2 regions of the Stenotrophomonas sp. a6 genome follow, and region 1 is predicted to be linked to the other one. Evidence: riboswitches for the same ligand, from Rfam matches in the RefSeq annotation. Region 1 holds a riboswitch; the other holds the start of a gene.
What was found. A riboswitch is a leader RNA that binds a small molecule or an ion and turns the genes downstream of it on or off. The one in region 1 is predicted to bind glycine.
Positions count from the first base shown of each region.

Region 2: another riboswitch for glycine. It lies ahead of Q9Q79_RS18165 (trimeric intracellular cation channel family protein); the one in region 1 lies ahead of gcvP (aminomethyl-transferring glycine dehydrogenase).

Region 1 is NZ_CP133161.1:3,277,020-3,285,883, forward strand. It holds gene Q9Q79_RS15170 (M2 family metallopeptidase) at 1-1,302, shown strand, start outside; gene Q9Q79_RS15175 (hypothetical protein) at 1,937-2,329, opposite strand; gene Q9Q79_RS15180 (siderophore-interacting protein) at 2,400-3,296, opposite strand; gene Q9Q79_RS15185 (multidrug effflux MFS transporter) at 3,437-4,663, opposite strand; glycine riboswitch at 4,963-5,065, shown strand; gene gcvP (aminomethyl-transferring glycine dehydrogenase) at 5,128-7,995, shown strand; gene Q9Q79_RS15195 (VOC family protein) at 8,089-8,499, opposite strand; gene Q9Q79_RS15200 (amino acid permease) at 8,603-8,864, opposite strand, start outside.
Region 2 is NZ_CP133161.1:3,956,725-3,965,588, forward strand. It holds gene Q9Q79_RS18130 (primosomal protein N') at 1-1,078, shown strand, start outside; gene Q9Q79_RS18135 (glutathione S-transferase) at 1,175-1,795, opposite strand; gene Q9Q79_RS18140 (NYN domain-containing protein) at 1,939-2,718, opposite strand; gene Q9Q79_RS18145 (NAD(P)/FAD-dependent oxidoreductase) at 2,842-4,122, shown strand; gene Q9Q79_RS18150 (hypothetical protein) at 4,214-4,669, opposite strand; gene Q9Q79_RS18155 (nuclear transport factor 2 family protein) at 4,675-5,106, opposite strand; gene Q9Q79_RS18160 (GIY-YIG nuclease family protein) at 5,178-5,453, opposite strand; glycine riboswitch at 5,494-5,583, shown strand; glycine riboswitch at 5,597-5,700, shown strand; gene Q9Q79_RS18165 (trimeric intracellular cation channel family protein) at 5,785-6,402, shown strand; gene Q9Q79_RS18170 (3-deoxy-7-phosphoheptulonate synthase) at 6,571-7,644, opposite strand; gene Q9Q79_RS18175 (hypothetical protein) at 7,940-8,197, opposite strand; gene Q9Q79_RS18180 (DUF6616 family protein) at 8,310-8,648, opposite strand; gene Q9Q79_RS18185 (DNA alkylation repair protein) at 8,696-8,864, opposite strand, start outside.

The DNA of each region.
Region 1 (8,864 bases):
CGCAGCGGCTACGACATGCCGCCGGAGCAGATCGGCCCGGAAACCGACCGCCTGTGGGAACAGGTCAAGCCGATGTACGAGCAGCTGCACTGCTACGCGCGCGGCAAGCTGGACAAGACCTATGGCAAGGACAAGGCCGAAGTGGGGAATGGCCTGATCGCCGCGCACCTGCTGGGCAACATGTGGCAGCAGGACTGGTCGAACCTGTGGGACCAGCTGGAACCGTACCCGGGCGCCGGCAGCCTGGACATCACCGCGGCGCTGGAAAAGCAGTACCAGACCAACCTGAGCGCGGCGCTGGCCAAGGCCGGCAAGGATGCGAACGTGGCCGCGCAGTACAAGGCGCAGCGCGAGGCCGAACTGCGTACCGCCAAGCAGATGACCGAGCGCGCGCAGGACTTCTACGTGTCGCTGGGCATGCCGTCGCTGCCGCAGTCCTACTGGGAAAAAACCCAGTTCATCAAGCCTGACGACCGCGACGTGGTCTGCCACGCCAGCGCCTGGGACATGAACATGGAAGGCGACGTGCGCACCAAGATGTGCATCAAGCCGAACGAAGAGAACTTCACCACCATCTACCACGAGCTGGGCCACATCTATTACGACCTGGCCTACAACCCGCTGCCACCGCTGTTCCAGGGCGGTGCCAACGATGGCTTCCATGAAGCGATCGGCGACACCATCGTGCTGGCGATGACGCCCAAGTACCTCAGCTCGATCGGCCTGGTCGATGCGCCGACCGAAAGCCGCGAGGCGGTCATCAACAACCAGATGCGCATGGCGCTGTCAGGCGTGTCGTTCCTGCCGTTCGGGCTGATGATCGACCGCTGGCGCTGGGGCGTGTTCGATGGCTCGATTACTGCCGACAACTACAACAAGGCGTGGTGGGACCTGAAGGCCAAGTACCAGGGCGTGGCGCCGGCCAGCACCCGTGGCGAAGAGTTCTTCGATCCGGGCGCGAAGTACCACGTGCCGGGCAACACTCCGTACACCCGCTACTTCCTGGCGCGCATCCTGCAGTTCCAGTTCTACAAGGGCCTGTGCGACGCGTCCGGCTACAAGGGCCCGCTGCATGAGTGCACCTTCTACGGCAACAAGGAAGCCGGCCAGAAGTACTGGGCGATGCTGAGCAAGGGTGCCAGCCAGCCGTGGCAGGCCACGCTGAAGGAGCTGACCGGTACCGACAAGCTCGATGCCGGCCCGATGATCGAGTACTTCACCCCGGTCAACGAGTGGCTGAAGCAGCAGAACGAAGGCCAGATGTGCGGCTGGCAGGCCAACGCGGCCCCGGCGGCAAAATGAAAAAGGGGCGGGTCCGCGAGGATCCGCCCCTTTCCGGTAGTGCCGGCCGCTGGCCGGCAACTACGCGATGAAGACCCAACGGGCAGCCGGCCAGCGGCCGGCTCTACCGAAACAGCAGTCAAAGGCCAGATGTGCGGCTGGCAGGCCAACGCGGCCCCGGCGGCAAAATGAAAAAAGGGGCGGGTCCGCGAGAATCCGTCCCTTTCTGGTAGTGCCGGCCGCTGGCCGGCAACTACGCGATGAAGACCCAACGGGCAGTCGGCCAGCGGCCGGCTCTACCGCAACAGCAGTCAAAGGCCAGATGTGCGGCTGGCAGGCCAACGCGGCCCCGGCGGCGAAATGAAAAAAGGGGCGGGTCCGAAAGGATCCGCCCCTTTCCGGTAGTGCCGGCCGCTGGCCGGCAACTACGCGATGAAGACCCAACGGGCAGCCGGCCAGCGGCCGGCTCTACCGAAACAGCAGTCAAAGGCCAGATCTGCGGCTGGCAGGCCAACGCGGCCCCGGCGGCGAAATGAAAAAAGGGGCGGATCCGAAAGGATCCGTCCCTTTTTGGTAGTGCCGGCCGCTGGCCGGCAACTGCACGGTGGAAATCCGTCTGGCAGCCGGCCAGCGGCCGGCTCTACCGCAACAGCGGTCAGCTGTTCTTCTTCGCGGCCATCGCTGCGGCCAGCTCGGCCTTGAATTCCTCGAAGGTCTGGCCCTTCTCCCTGGCTTCGGCCTGTGCGGCATCGCGCAGCGCATCGGAGTACATCAGGCGCACCGGCGTGCCGTTGCGCTCGTGCAGTTCACCGGCCTGCATGATCAGCGCCAGCACCTGCGCAGCGCTCTCGCTGTGGCCCGCGATGCGGCCATCCATGCCCAGCACCCATTCGCCGTCGCGGCGCACGACACCGGCCAGCAGGGTGCGCTGTGCATCGCGCAGTTCCGCATGCGGCTCCACCGGCGAGGCCTGCGCGGCGGCCTTGTTGGCGGCCTGCTTTTCCTGGCGACGGCGCTGGTCGCGGCGGGTCTTGGAGCTGGTGGACATGGTGCGGTACCGCTGCGAAAAGGGGGGCGCAAGGATAGCGCACCCCGCCCGCAGCACCGCTTCACACCCCTCAGTCCAGCACTTTGCCGTGCCGCCAGTAGCCCATGAAGGTGATCGCGCGGCGGTCCAGCCCGCAATCGCGCACCAGATGGCGACGGATCGCCATCACGGCCCCCGCCTCGCCCGCCACCCAGGCGTACAGCGGCCCGGCCACCCGGGTATCGGCCTGCTCCCAGAGGATCTGCGTATCGACGTCGATCTCCTCCAGCGCATCGCCGGCAGCCACGCCCGAGGTCCCTGCCAACCGCGCCTGGACCGCCTGCAGCAACCGCTGTCCGTAGGCGGCCTGCCCGCGCGGCAGCCAGACCAGCTCGGCGCTGGAGGGCGCCTTCAGGTGCACCGCATCACCGGCCTGCGCCACCTCCAGCAGCGCCAGCGTGCGCGGTGGGTCGACCATGGCCGCCAGTTCCTCGAGGATGCCGGCCACCGCAGGCAACGCGGTTTCATCGGCCACCAGCAGCACCTGGCCGACACCGGCCGGTGGCTTCCACTCCCAGCCCTCGCTGCTCCCGGCACAGTCGGCGTCCGGGGCCAGCAGCACCACGCGGTCGCCAGGGCGGGCGTGCATGGCCCAGCGCGAGGCGGGGCCGGTTTCGCCATGGATGACGAAATCGACGTCGACCTCGCCCTGCTCGGCGCGCAACTGGCGGATGGTGTAGGTACGCATCGGCGGGCGCTTGTCATCCGGCAGGGCCCGGTAGCGTGGGTACCAGTCTTCACCGCTGGGGACCTGCGGCACCTCCTGGCCGGGCAAGGGGAAGAACACCTTGATGCGCTGGTCAGGGCCTTCGGTCTTCATCCGCGCCACGTCGGCACCGGTGAACACCATGCGGTCCAGGGAAGGGGAAAGAACGCGGCGCTCCTTCAGCGCCACCTCGAACAGGCGGTAGGTCTGCTGCGCAGCCATGGGGAACCTCATGCAACGACATCGGATTGGCTGGCTGTCGTGCATCCACGCACCGGCTGGCTGGAGTGCCCAGCCTAGTCCGGTCGTTCCTCTTCGCAAGCGTTGCGGGCAAAGCGGCCGGCCCTACCCCTGCGCGCTGCTCAATGGCCCGTGCAGGCCGCCTGTGCCGCGCGTTCACGCTGGTGTTCCCAGTACCAGAACACGAAGCCGGCGGCGAAGAACGCGGCCTGCCCCAGCGCCAGGTGCAGCGGGCTGGCGCTGAGCAGCGGCGACACCACGCCGGCCACCACCGTGCTGATCATCAGTTGCACGAAGGCCTGCAGCGACGAGGCCAGGCCGCGCTGGTGCGGGTACATGTCCAGCACCGCCAGCGCCAGGATCGGGAAGATCAATGCCATGCCCATGCCGCCCAGGAAGATCGGCAGCACCGCCCACGGCAGCACGAACTGCGGCGACAGCGCCACGTAGCCGACATTCAGCAGCACCGACAGCGCACACAGGCCGAAACCAATGGACACCTGGCGGGTGGGCGTGGTGTGCCCGGCCATGCGCCCGGACAGGAACGAGCCGGTGGTCATGCCGCCGATGGTGGGGATGAACAGCCAGGCAAAACCACCCTCGCCCAGATGCAGGTGCTGCATCACGAACACCGGCGCCGAGGAGATGTACAGGAAAATGCCGCCGAAACCGATGCTGCCGGCCAGCGCCAGGCGCAGGAACCGCGGGTTGAAACCGATGCGCACGTAATCACGCAGCAGCACGCGCGGCGACAACGGCACCCGTGCCTCCACCGGATGGGTTTCCGGCAGGTAGCGTGCAGTGGCCGCCAGCAGGAGCAGCGCAAACACCACCAGGAACCAGAAAATCAGTGGCCAGCCGGCGCCGCTGAGCAGGATCCAGCCGCCGATGATCGGTGCGATGGCCGGAGCGATGCCGAACAGCATCGACACCTGGCTCATCAGGCGCTGCGCGTCGTGGCCGTGGTACAGGTCGCGGATCACCGCGCGGCCGACGATCATGCCGACGCCCGCTGACAGGCCCTGCAGCGCGCGGAACGCCAGCAGCGTGGTCAGGTCGGTGGACAGCGCGCAGCCGACCGAAGCGCCGACGAACACCACCAGGCCACCGAGGATCACCCGCTTGCGGCCCCAGGCATCGGACAGCGGGCCGTGCGCAAGGCTCATCAGGCCGTAGAACAGCAGGTACACGCTGATGGTCTGCTGCACCGCCACCTCGTCCACCGCCAGGCGCTGGGCCAGCTGCGGGAACGCGGGGAAGATGGTGTCGATCGAGAACGGACCGAACATGGCCAGGCCGGCGAGCAGCAGGGCCATGCGGCGGGTGGAGGGAGCAACAGCGGCGGTCATGGGAAAGGCGTCCGGCAGGGCCATGCGCGGCACGCACGGCGGGCGCCGGTCCCCTGCAGCAGGGACGGCGCCAGATGAATTCGGGTATCCGCCCATCATAGGTGGGGAATGCGCCTGATGCCATGCAGCAGTGCACAAAACGCACGGACGGGCCATCGGCCATTCAGGCGCGGCCGCCAGGTCCGAAGGCGGCCGCCGCGCCCGCAACGGGCTATAATCGGCGGGCAACACGGTGGGAGAAGCGGAACACCGCTGCCGAAGGCGCAACGCCCGTAATCGCTCAGGCCCGATACCACCCGTAACACAACTCTGGAGAGACCGGTTCGATCCGGCGCCGAAGGGGCACGAAGCTGCGGTCCGCCGCGCTTTTAAACTCTCAGGCAAAAGGACAGAGGGGCGCCCCGCAGACCGCCGACCGGCGGCTTGTGCCCGTGCGTGTGCCCTTTCCTGACGGATCCTTCGCCATGTCCCAGAACACCCCTTCCCTGCGTGAGCTCGAGCACCACAACGCGTTCGTCGAGCGCCACATCGGCCCCAACGACGCCGAGATCGCGCAGATGCTCGACGTCGTCGGCCACGCGTCGCTGGATGCGATGACCGACGCCATCGTGCCGGCCAAGATCAAGTCGCCGGCACCGCTGGCACTGCCGGAGTCGATGACCGAAGTGCAGGCACTGGCGAAGATCCGTGCGATCGCCGACAAGAACACCGTGCTGCGCAGCTTCATCGGCCAGGGTTACTACGGTACCCACACGCCGAACGTGATCCTGCGCAACATCCTGGAAAACCCGGCGTGGTACACCGCCTACACCCCGTACCAGGCGGAAATCTCGCAGGGCCGCATGGAAGCGCTGATCAACTTCCAGACCCTGTGCGCCGACCTGACCGGCATGGAAATCGCCAACGCCTCGCTGCTGGACGAAGCCACCGCCGCCGCCGAAGCGATGACCCTGGCCAAGCGTTCGGCCAAGTCGAAGTCGGACACCTTCTTCGTGCACGACGCCGTGCACCCGCAGACCCTGGAACTGCTGCGTACCCGCGCCGAGCCCATGGGCATCGTGCTGCGCGTCGGCACCCCGGCCGAAGCACTGGAAGCGGAAGCGTTCGGCCTGCTGCTGCAGTATCCGGACACCTTCGGCCAGGTCGGCGACTACAAGGCGCTGGTCGATGCCGTGCACGCACGCGGCGGCCTGGTGGCCGTGGCCACCGACCTGCTGGCCCTGACCCTGCTGGCTGCCCCGGGCGAATGGGGCGCGGACATCGTGGTCGGCAACAGCCAGCGTTTCGGCGTGCCGTTCGGCTTCGGTGGCCCGCACGCCGCCTTCATGGCCTGCCGTGACGCCTACAAGCGCTCGATGCCGGGCCGCCTGATCGGCGTTTCGATCGATGCCCAGGGCAACCCGGCCTACCGCCTGACCCTGCAGACCCGCGAACAGCACATCCGCCGCGAGAAGGCCACCTCCAACATCTGTACCGCGCAGGTGCTGCTGGCGGTGATGGCCTCGATGTACGCCGTTTACCACGGCCCGGAAGGCCTGACCCGCATTGCCCGCCGCACGCACCGCCTGGCCTCGATCCTGGCCGCAGCGCTGCGCAATGCCGGCGTGCAGGTCGGTGGCGACTTCTTCGACACCCTGCACGTCACCGGCGTGCATGCCGATGAAATCCATGCCAAGGCACGCGCCGCCGGTTACAACCTGCGCGCGATCGACAGCGACTCGGTCGGCATCAGCCTGGACGAGACCACCACCCGCGCCGACATCGTCGCCGTGGCTGCGGTGTTCGGTGCCTCGCTGGACGTCGACGCGCTGGATGCCAGCACCGCCGACGCGCTGCCGGCCGGCCTGCTGCGCCAGTCCGCGTTCCTGACCCACCCGGTGTTCAACACCCACCACAGCGAGCACGAACTGCTGCGTTACCTGCGTTCGCTGGCCGACAAGGACCTGGCGATGGACCGCACGATGATCCCGCTGGGTTCGTGCACCATGAAGCTCAACGCCACCGCCGAGATGATCCCGGTGACCTGGCCGGAGTTCTCGCAGATCCACCCGCTGGTGCCGGCCGACCAGGCGCTGGGCTACAAGGAACTGATCGACACGCTGGAAGCGATGCTGGTCGAATGCACCGGCTACGACGCGGTCAGCCTGCAGCCGAACTCCGGCGCACAGGGCGAGTACGCCGGCCTGCTGGCGATCCGCGCCTACCACCGCTCGCGCGGCGAAGGCCACCGCGACATCTGCCTGATCCCGGATTCGGCGCACGGCACCAACCCGGCCTCGGCGCAGATGTGCGGCATGAAGGTGGTGGTCACCAAGACCGATGCCAACGGCAACGTCGATGTGGAAGACATCCGCCTCAACGCCGAGAAGTACAGCGACCGCCTGGCCGCGATCATGATGACCTACCCGTCCACGCACGGCGTGTTCGAGGAAGAGGTGGTCGAGATCTGCGAGATCATCCACCAGCACGGCGGCCAGGTGTACACCGACGGCGCCAACATGAACGCCCTGGTCGGCGTGGCCAAGCCCGGCAAATGGGGTTCGGACGTTTCGCACCTGAACCTGCACAAGACCTTCTGCATCCCGCACGGCGGCGGCGGCCCGGGCGTCGGCCCGTGCGCGGTCAAGGAACACCTGGCCCCGTTCCTGCCGGGCAAGCTGGGTGACAACGGCCCGGTCGGCATGGTCAGCGCCGCCAGCTTCGGCAGCGCCTCGATCCTGCCGATCAGCTGGATGTACATCGCGATGATGGGCCGCGAAGGCCTGCGCAAGGCCACCCAGGTCGCGCAGCTCAACGCCAACTACATCGCCAAGCGCCTGGCCCCGCACTTCAAGACCCTGTACACCGGCCGCAACGGCCTGGTGGCACACGAGTGCATCCTCGACGTACGCCCGCTGGAGAAGACCAGCGGCATCGGCGCCGAGGACGTCGCCAAGCGCCTGATCGACTTCGGCTTCCACGCCCCGACCCTGAGCTTCCCGGTGGCCGGCACGCTGATGGTCGAACCGACCGAGAGCGAATCGCTACACGAGCTGGACCGCTTCATCGACGCGATGATCCAGATCCGCGAGGAGATCACCGCGATCGAAGACGGCCGGCTGGACCGCGAGGACAACCCGCTGAAGAACGCGCCGCACACCGCCACCGCGGTGACCGCCAGCGAGTGGACCCACGCCTACCCGCGCGAACTGGCTGCCTTCCCGCTGGCCAGCCTGAAGCAGAGCAAGTACTGGCCGCCGGTGGCGCGCGTCGACAACGTGTACGGCGACAAGAACGTGATGTGCGCCTGCATCCCGGTCGATGCCTACAAGGATGATGAAGTCGAGGCTTGATTCCTCGCGGCATCGGTAAAGAGAACGGCCCGCGCAAGCGGGCCGTTTTCATGAGGGCGGGTGGACCAGGGTCCACACCCACGGTAATCCCGATCACGGGTCCGGCATCTGCCCCAGGCTCAACTGCCACGACACGCCGAAGCGATCCTGCACCCAGCCGTAGCGGTTGCTGAAGTCATAGTCGCCCACCGGCATCAGCCAGTGGCCGCCCTCGCCCAGCACGCGCGCGGCGCGCTCGAACTGCTCGGCGCCGGAGCACTCGACGAACAGCGAGATCGACGGGCTGAAGGTGAAATCGTGCACGTCCAGGCTGTCAAAGCACAGGTAGTGGGTGCCACCGAGCAGGAAGATGGCCTGTCGGACCTGCCCGGGCACGCCGGCACCGGCGCCGTCCGGATGGCGCTGCATTGCCAGCAGGCGGAAATCGGCGAAGGCCTCGGCGTACAGGGCCAGCGCGGCCTCGGCCTGGCCGGTAAACATCAGGAAGGGGCGACTGCGCAGCATGCGGTACTCCCGGTCGACGGGCCGATGACGGCCCACACGATCAGGATGGCACGGCAGATGTGCAGCCCCCGTGGTAGTGCCGGCCGCTGGCCGGCAGCTCCAGTCACGCCTCGCGCATGCGCCGTGCGATGGCGCTGCCGGCGGCGATCGTGGCGGTCAGCGCCACCATCGACAGGAACTGCAGGCGGGTGTGCGACTCGCTCAGCAGCAGGCCGAAGATCAGCGCCAGGATCGCCAGCGCGCAGCAGGTCAGCCACGGGAAGCCCGCCATGCGGAACGGCAGCCGGGTACCCAGGCGATCTGCGCGGCGGCGCAACACCAGTTGCGAGACCAGCGACAGCGTCCACACCAGCAGGCAGGTGGAA
Region 2 (8,864 bases), 680 kb from region 1:
GCGCTACACCCACCTGCGCCTGAAGCAGCGTGCCGGTGATGCGCGGCCACCGCGCGTGCGCATCCTTGATGTGCGCAAGCGACCATTGCATGACGGCCTCTCGGCCGACGTGCTGGCCGGCATTGGCGAGCACCTGCAGCGCGGCCAGCAGGTGCTGGTGTTCAAGAACCGCCGTGGCTATGCGCCGGTACTGCTGTGCCACGACTGCGGCTGGACCGCGCCATGCAACCGCTGCGATGCACCGATGACCGTGCATGGCGGCGGTCGTCGCCTGCAGTGCCATCACTGCGGTGCGCGGCAACCGGCGCCGCTGGCATGCCCCGCGTGCGGGAGTCTGGCGCTGCAACCGCAGGGCATCGGCACCGAGCGCCTGGAAGAACATCTCACCGCCGCCTTCGCCGACTTCCCGGTGGTGCGCATCGACCGCGGCACCACGTCGCGACGCGATGCACTGGAACAACAGCTGGCGAAACTGGGCGACCAGCCCGGCATCCTGGTCGGCACGCAGATCCTGGCCAAGGGCCACGACCTGCCCAAGCTGACCCTGGTGGTGGTGGTCGGCATCGACGAAGGCCTGTTCTCGGCCGACTTCCGCGCCAGCGAGAAACTGGCGCAGCAGCTGATCCAGGTCGCCGGTCGCGCCGGACGCGCGCGCGACCCGGGCGAAGTCTGGCTGCAGACGCATCACCCGGGGCACCCACTGCTGGAAACCCTGGTCAGCGGTGGCTACCACCCGTTCGCGCAGGCCGAGTTGAACCAGCGCCAGGCCGCAGGATTCCCGCCGTTCGCGCATCTGGCGCTGATGCGCGCCGAAGCGCAGCAGGTGGAGCATGCCAATGCATTCCTGCTGGCAGCGCGACAGCTGCTGGGCGAGCAGGACGTGGTGGAGGCCTATGGACCCATGCCGGCGCCGATGCCACGGCGCGCCGGTTATCAGCGCGCCCAGCTGCTGCTGTCTGCCGCGCAGCGGCCACCGCTGCACGGGGTGCTTTCGCAACTGGTACCGCAGCTGTATGCGCTGCCGGAAGCACGCAAGGTGCGCTGGTCGCTGGATGTGGATCCGACGGATCTTTATTGAGGGGTCAGAGCCCACCCGTCGGGTGGGATCCGACCCCGATGCCCTGGGGCCGGATCCCTTTTCGCAGAAAAGGGCTCTGACCCCGGACGCTTTCGCTTACGTCAGCGGCGACATCACGCCGCGCTGGTAGGCGGGGCGCTCGCGAAGACGGGCGTACCAGTCGGCCAGGTGCGGCAGTTCCGGACGCTGGATCGGCAGTTCGAACCAGGCATAGATCAGCGAGCCAAGCGGGATGTCACCCATCGCGAATGTCTCGCCGGACAGCCACGGCTGCTTGGCCAGGGTGGCATCGGCCATCGCCAGGTAGTCGCCGGCGCGCACGATGGCGGCATTGATCCGCGCTTCGTCGCGGTCGGCCGGGGCGGTGCGCATGATGCCCCAGATCAGGTCGGTGTACAGCGGCGCCATGCGCGAGGTGCTCCAGTCCATCCACTTCTCGGCCTGGGCGCGTTCCATCGGGTCTTCAGCGTACAGCGTGCCCAGCGCGTAGCGCGCACTCAGGTAGCGCACGATGGCGTTCGATTCCCACAGCGGCAGGCCGTGGTCTTCGATCACCGGTACCAGGCCATTGGGATTCATCGCCTGGTATTCCGGCGTCTGCGTGCCGCCGTGGCTGCCACCGACCTCGATGGACTCGTACGGCAGGCCGATTTCCTCGGCACACCACAGCACCTTGCGGACGTTGCTGGAATTGCGACGGCCCCAGATCTTCAACATGCGGGTATTCCTTGCTGGCAATGCGAGCGGCAACGATACCCCTGATCGGGCGGGGTGTGTGCATATCGGATACGGGATCTGGCGTCTGGGAATTGCCGGCCAGCGGCCGGCACTACCGGTTCCTCGCTGGCCAGCGGCCGGCATTACCGGTTCTTTTTCGGCAGCGCGCGCACGTAGGACGACTTGCCATCCTTCTTCAGTTCGAACAGGCCGATCGCTGCCAGCAGATCGCTGAGCTTGCCGTAGCCGTAGTTGCGCGGGTCGAACGACGCCTGGTTGCCGATCTGGCTGCCGACCGGGCCGAGGTGCGACCAGCCATCCTCGCCCTCGGCCGCGGACACCGCGCGGCGCAGCATCTTCACCAGCCGCGTGTCGCTGCGCATTTCCGCACCGCTCTTGCGCGGGCGCGCATCGTCGTTGGCCACCGGCTCGTTCGAGGCCTGTTCGCTGGATGCCTGTTCGGTATCCGGCACGCTGGCGTGGGTCTGGCCCAGTGCTTCCAGGTAGGTGAATTTCGAGCACGCGTTGACGAACGGCTCGGGTGTTTTCTTCTCGCCGAAACCGTACACCTTCACGCCATCGGTCAGCAGGCGCATCACCATCGGGGTGAAGTCCGCATCGCTGGAGACGATGGCAAAGCCATCCAGGTTGCGCGCGTACAGCAGGTCCATGGCATCGATCACCATCGCCATGTCCGAGGCATTCTTGCCCTTGCTGTAGGCGAACTGCTGGATGGGACGGATCGCATACTCATGCAGCACCGCTTCCCACCCCTTCAGTCGCGGGCTCTTCCAGTTGCCATAGGCGCGGCGCACGTTGGCCACCCCATAGCGGGCCACTTCGGCCAACACCTCGTCGATCTTCGAGGCCGGCGCATTGTCGGCGTCGATCAACAGGGCGATGCGCTTTTCCGGTTCGCTCATGGACTCCTCGCGGGCGGTTGCCTGAACCCGAGTATCGCCGATCCACGCGGGCGCTGACGTGACAGGCGGCCGCCGTGCGAAGATGCCAGGCGCTTCCCCCAATGCCCCCACTGGAGTGAGTCGATGAGTCGCGAGCGCGTTCCCCACCTGGTTGTTGTCGGCGGCGGTTTTGCCGGTCTCTGGGCCACCCGTGCCCTGGCCCGCGAGCGCATACGCATCACCCTGGTCGACCGCCGCAACCATCATCTGTTCCAGCCGCTGCTGTACCAGGTGGCCACCGCCGGCCTGTCCGCGCCGGATATCGCTGCACCACTGCGCCATATCCTCGGCCACCAGCGCAACGTGGAAGTCCGCCTCGGCGAAGTGGTCGCCATCGACAAGCAGTCCCGGCAGATCCGCATGGCCGATGGCAGCACGCTGGACTACGACAGCCTGCTGCTGGCCACCGGCGCCACCCACGCCTACTTCGGCAACGACCAGTGGGCCGATGATGCGCCCGGCCTGAAGACGCTGGACGATGCGATCGCGCTGCGCCGCAAGCTGCTGCTGGCGTTCGAGCGCGCCGAGGCGGAACCGGACCCGGCGAAGAAGGCCGCATGGCTGAGCTTCGCGGTGGTCGGTGGCGGTCCCACCGGTGTTGAACTGGCCGGCACCCTGGCCGAGATCGCGCGGCATACGTTGCGCAACGAATTCCGCCACATCGACCCGGCCAGCGCCAAGGTGCGGCTGGTCGAGGCCGGCCCGCGCGTGCTGTCCTCGTTCCCGGAAGTACTTTCGCTGAAAGCACGCCGCCAGCTGGAAAAGCTGGGCGTGGAAGTGCTGACCGGTACCCCGGTGAGCGACATCGACAGCCAGGGCTTCACGCTCGGTGACCAGTTCGTACCGGCCCGCACCGTGGTCTGGGCCGCCGGCGTGGCCGCTTCACCGCTGGCGCGCACGCTGGACGTGCCGCTGGACCGCGCCGGCCGCGTGCCGGTGCAACCGGACCTGACCCTGCCCGATCACCCGGAGCTGTTCGTGGCCGGTGACCTGGCCGCACTGAGCCAGGCCGACGGCAAGCCGGTACCCGGCGTGGCACCCGCTGCCAAGCAGATGGGCAAATACGTGGCCGAGGTGATCCGCGCACGCCTGCACGGCAAGCCCGAGCCCGGCCCGTTCAAGTACGCCGACTACGGCAACCTGGCCACCATCGGTCGCATGGCCGCGATCGTGCACCTGGGGCGGCTGCAGCTGTCGGGCGTGCTGGCCTGGTGGTTCTGGCTGGCCGCGCACGTGTTCTTCCTGATCGGCTTCCGCAACCGCATCGTGGTGCTGCTGAACTGGGCCGTGGCGTACTGGAGCTACCAGCGCAGCGCACGCATCATCTTCGGCGATGACCAGGAAGACCGGCGACCGAGGCGGTAGTGCCCGCCGCTGGCCGGCTGCCACGCGGTCCGATCCCTTTCCGCAGGAAAGGGCTCTGACTCCGTCAACATCATCCATGCATGGCGTGGATCTACCGCTTCATCGGGCCGCCGGGCGCCCGCCGTTTCGACCATGCGCGGCAGAAGTCCTCCTTCCTTGCGGTGTCGGCAATCTGCGCGGCACTCCAGTTGCGGGTAATCCAGATCGTCAGTGCCGTGCTGCTCAGATGCCAGCGCAGCATGTCGTGCCGTGGCTGCCGCCAAAGATGGCGGCGGGCAATCCAGAACGCCTCCCGTTCCACCTCTGGCACCTTCTTCTTCATCGCGTCGTCGTCGAAGAACTGCGCGGCGAAACTCCAGGGATTCATCGGCTGAAATCCTGTTCGCGGTTCACTGCTGCACGCAGCCACACCACTGGGCGCACGGTCTGCTGGCTTCGGCCAACCGCCCACCAGGGCAAGCCCGAGCAGGTACAGCAGGCCAGGCAGCAGTGCGATGCCGGCGGCCAGTACGACGACGGAGACCCATGCCTTACCGGCGGCACGCATCGTGCTCACTTCGCCTTCGGTTTCGGGTACCACAACGCGTTGACGATGACCCAGCGCTGGTCGAAGCGCCCCATGTGGAAGTAATCGACGAACCACGGCGTTTCCAATCGCACCGAGGCGGCATTGCCGGTCACGTCCAGCACCGTGCAGCGGCGGTCCCATTGATCCTTCGGGGTTTTCAGCGCGCCCTGCTTCGTCAGCGCGACCAGTTCTTCCTTCGACATGCGGCGCAGGCCCAGCCGCTCGTCGGGCGTATCGCCGAGGACCGCGCGCTTGGCCAGGTCCGGGTGCAGGGAGCGGGCGACGCGCTGCGGGTCGGCCTCCAGCTGGCCGTCGACGTAGTCATGGCAGGTGGCTTCGATGGCCGCGAGGGTGGCCGGGTCGGCAGCGGGACTGGTTGACGCGGAGAGAGCGAACAACAGGGCGACGGTGGACATCCGGGTCTCCAGCGCTGAGGGCTGGGCGATCATCGCATGGCGGCACAGAGGCATCCATGTATGCCATGGATCTACAGGGACCCAGCATCCACCGCCTGCAGCCAGGCCAGCTTGCGTTCGCGCGGCTGCTGCTTGAGCTGCCATTCGGCCCGCGAGGCGGCGGCCCGGTCCGGGTACTCGCGCACGGCCAGCACCCGCAGCGGCGGCCGGGCCCGGGTGTAGCGCGCGCCCTTGCCAGCCTGATGGGCGGCGAAACGCGCGTCCACGTCGGTGCTGATGCCGGCGTAATAGCTGCCATCGCGACATTCGAGCAGGTACAGGAACCACGGGCGGAGGGACGGGGCCATGCCCGGATTATGCCGTGCTGCACTGCAGCGGATATACTGGCGCCCGAATGCAGGAGAGAGGCGCCGCGCTGGCGCCCGCCGAAGGCGCAGGCTCCCATGATCGCTCAGGCCGGTGGGCTGGAATCCCACCAACCATGCATTCGACTCGCCGAGCTGGAGAGAGGTCACCGGGCATGCCCGGGACGATCCGCCGAAGGGGCACGCGGCCCATGCCGCTGAACTCTCAGGCAAAAGGACAGCGGGAGCGGCACCGGTCATCGTCATTCCGTCATTGCGCAGGCAATGGCGGCGTCCGCGCATGGCCGGCCCCACCGCGCCCGGAGCCTGCCCCATGTTGCTGTCCATCATCTACCTGATCGCCATTTCCGCCGAAGCCATGACCGGCGCACTTTCTGCCGGCCGCCGCCGCATGGACCTGTTCGGCGTGGTCATGATCGCCTGCGTCACCGCCCTCGGCGGTGGTTCACTGCGCGACATCCTGCTCGGCCACTACCCGCTGGGCTGGGTGAAGCATCCCGAGTACCTGGGCTTCACCGTGTGCGCGGCGCTGATCGCCACCTGGGTCGCACGCTGGATGCACCACTTCCGCCGCACCTTCCTGGTCCTCGACGGGCTGGGCCTGATCGCCTTCACCCTGATCGGCTGCTCGATCGCGCGCGAAGCCGGCCATGCGATGCCGATCGTGCTGATCGCCGGCATGCTGACCGGCGCGTTCGGCGGCGTGCTGCGCGACATCCTCTGCAACGAGGTGCCGCTGATCTTCCAGAAGGAGCTGTACGCGATCATCGCGCTGCTGACCGGCGCGGCCTACCTGTTGCTGCTGCACTGGGGCGTGGCCGACGCCACCGCGATCCTGTGCTGCCTCGGCGGCGGCTTCGCGCTGCGCCTGCTGGCGATCCACTACCGCTGGGAAATGCCGAAGTTCGTGTACCACGACGAAGTGCATTGAGGTTCGCGCGGCCGAATCCGCACCACCCCGGCGATGTACCTGGCGCTGTCGCTCATGCGCAGCGCCAGGCGCATCGCCGGTGCAGATGGGCCGGTCTCCAACTCCGACCGGCCCTGATCGCGGCCGCACCCCCGCAGGCGCTGGCCGCCATCCACACACGTGCCGCACTCAAGCGGCTTCGGACACCTTCACGTCGCGACGGGCGCGCACGGCCGCGGCCAGTCGCTCCAGCACCGTCACGGTGGTGTCCCAGTCGATGCAGCCATCGGTGATGCTCTGCCCGTAGACCAGCGGTTGGCCTTCCACCAGTTCCTGGCGACCACCGACCAGATGGCTCTCGATCATCACACCGACGATGCGCTGTTCACCGTCTTCCAACTGAACGGCGATGTCCTCGATCACCTTCGGCTGGTTGTCCGGGTTCTTCAGGCTGTTGGCATGGCTGGCGTCGATCATCAGGCGCGTCGGCAGCTTGGCCTTGGCCAGCGCCTGGCAGGCCTCGGCGATACTGCCTGCATCGTAGTTCGGCTGCTTGCCGCCGCGCAGGATCACATGGCAATCCGGGTTGCCAGTGGTCGACACGATGGCGGTGCCGCCCTGCTTGGTGACCGACAGGAAGTGATGCGGATTGGAGGCCGCACCCACCGCGTCGGCGGCGATCTTCACGTTGCCATCGGTGCCGTTCTTGAAGCCGACCGGGCACGACAGCCCCGAGGCCAGTTCGCGGTGCACCTGGCTTTCGGTGGTGCGCGCACCAATGGCGCCCCAGGCCACCAGATCGGCGATGTACTGCGGCGAGATCACGTCGAGGAACTCGACACCGGCCGGCAGGCCGAGCTTGTTGATGTCGCGCAGCAGGCCACGGGCGATGCGCAGGCCCTTGTCGATCCTGAAGCTGCCATCCAGGTCCGGGTCGTTGATCAGGCCCTTCCAGCCCACCGTGGTGCGCGGCTTCTCGAAGTACACGCGCATCACGATTTCAAGTTCCCCGGCCAGCGCGTCACGCAGCGGCTTCAGGCGCTGGGCGTACTCGATGGCGGCCTTCGGGTCGTGGATCGAGCATGGGCCAACCACCACCGCCAGGCGGTCGTCACGGCCATGCAGGATCTGGTGCAGGGCCGCGCGCGAGGCGCTGACGGTGTCGGAGGCTTCATCGTCACACGGCAGCATCGCCAGCAGCTGGGCAGGCGGTGTCAGCGGTTCGATGGTGCGGATACGCAGGTCGTCGGTGTGCGGGGGCATTGGGGGAGGTCTCCGGAACGTTGGGGGTCCCCAGCGTGGCGGCATGAAAAAAGCCGCCAGGTTCGCTGGCGGCTTTCGGGAATGCGTCTGAAGCTTTCTTCAGGGTGAGCGCAGTCCTTCCTCCGCCAGTGGCTTCGGAAAGTAATACCAGTAAAAGCGGGTGGCGGCTGCGTTCATGGGTTGTATTGATAGCACAGCTTTTGCGCAGTGCAAAATGTTTCATCCGCAACTGGGGACGCGGTTCAGCGAGATGCGCGCCAGCCCTGCCCACGCGGCGGCAACCACGCAACGTCGCTCATTTGCCATGCACTTCCACGTCCAGCAGCAGGCCCTCATGGATGTCGGCCCAGCGTTCCAGCACGCGATCCAGTTCCTGCCGGGCCTCGTCCAGCTGCTCGGGGTTGAGCAGGGAACGCGCGGTGTAAAGATCGGAAACCAAGCGCCGCAGGGCCGATTCCTGGATGGCCACCGACGGCCCCTCCAGCCCCGGCAACTGCAACGCCGGGCTGTCGCCAAGAGGGCCGAACAGCGTGACCTGGAGCGTGCTCTGCATGATCGACCTTCCTGCGGATGGAAATGGGCAATGTCCTGTTTACCGCGTCTGGGTGACAGGCGCATGTGCCACCCATGCCCAGCACCGGGATCTGCCGGCGTCTGCCGCCCCGCTACAAGGCGGCCAGGTCGGCAAGGTGCTGGGCCATGCTGTCCATCGCGCCTACCGCCTGGGTGGTGGTGAAGTACTCATGCCAGCCGGTAGCGGCAATGCCGGCCATCAACGCGTCGACCTCCTCGCGGCTTGCGCAGCGCCAGACCGCATAGAACTGCTCATCGCTGCCGTGCGGTACGCCCGAGGCAATGCGGCCCATCGCCAGCGGCGTGATGCGGACCGGATCGAACTGCTGCATGCCGGCGCCGATACGGGCGAAGAAGGCGTTCCGCTGCTCGGGCGGAAGTGTGGTCCAGGCAGGGGTGGCGGTGTAGAGCTCGATGAAGGTGTGCGACATGGTGGTTCTTCCTTGAGGGTTCGGGGGTTGCCGGCCAGCGGCCGGCACTACCGGAGCGAGCGCAGCGCGCGTTTGCGGATGTAGGCGTTGGCGTCGCTGTGGCGCTCATGCTGCCAACGCGTACACAGCTGGCGCAGCCACTGCGGCTGGGTCTTGCCGGCATCGTTGAGCCAATTTCCGACCGAATCCTGCACATAGCGTTCCGGATCGTCGGCC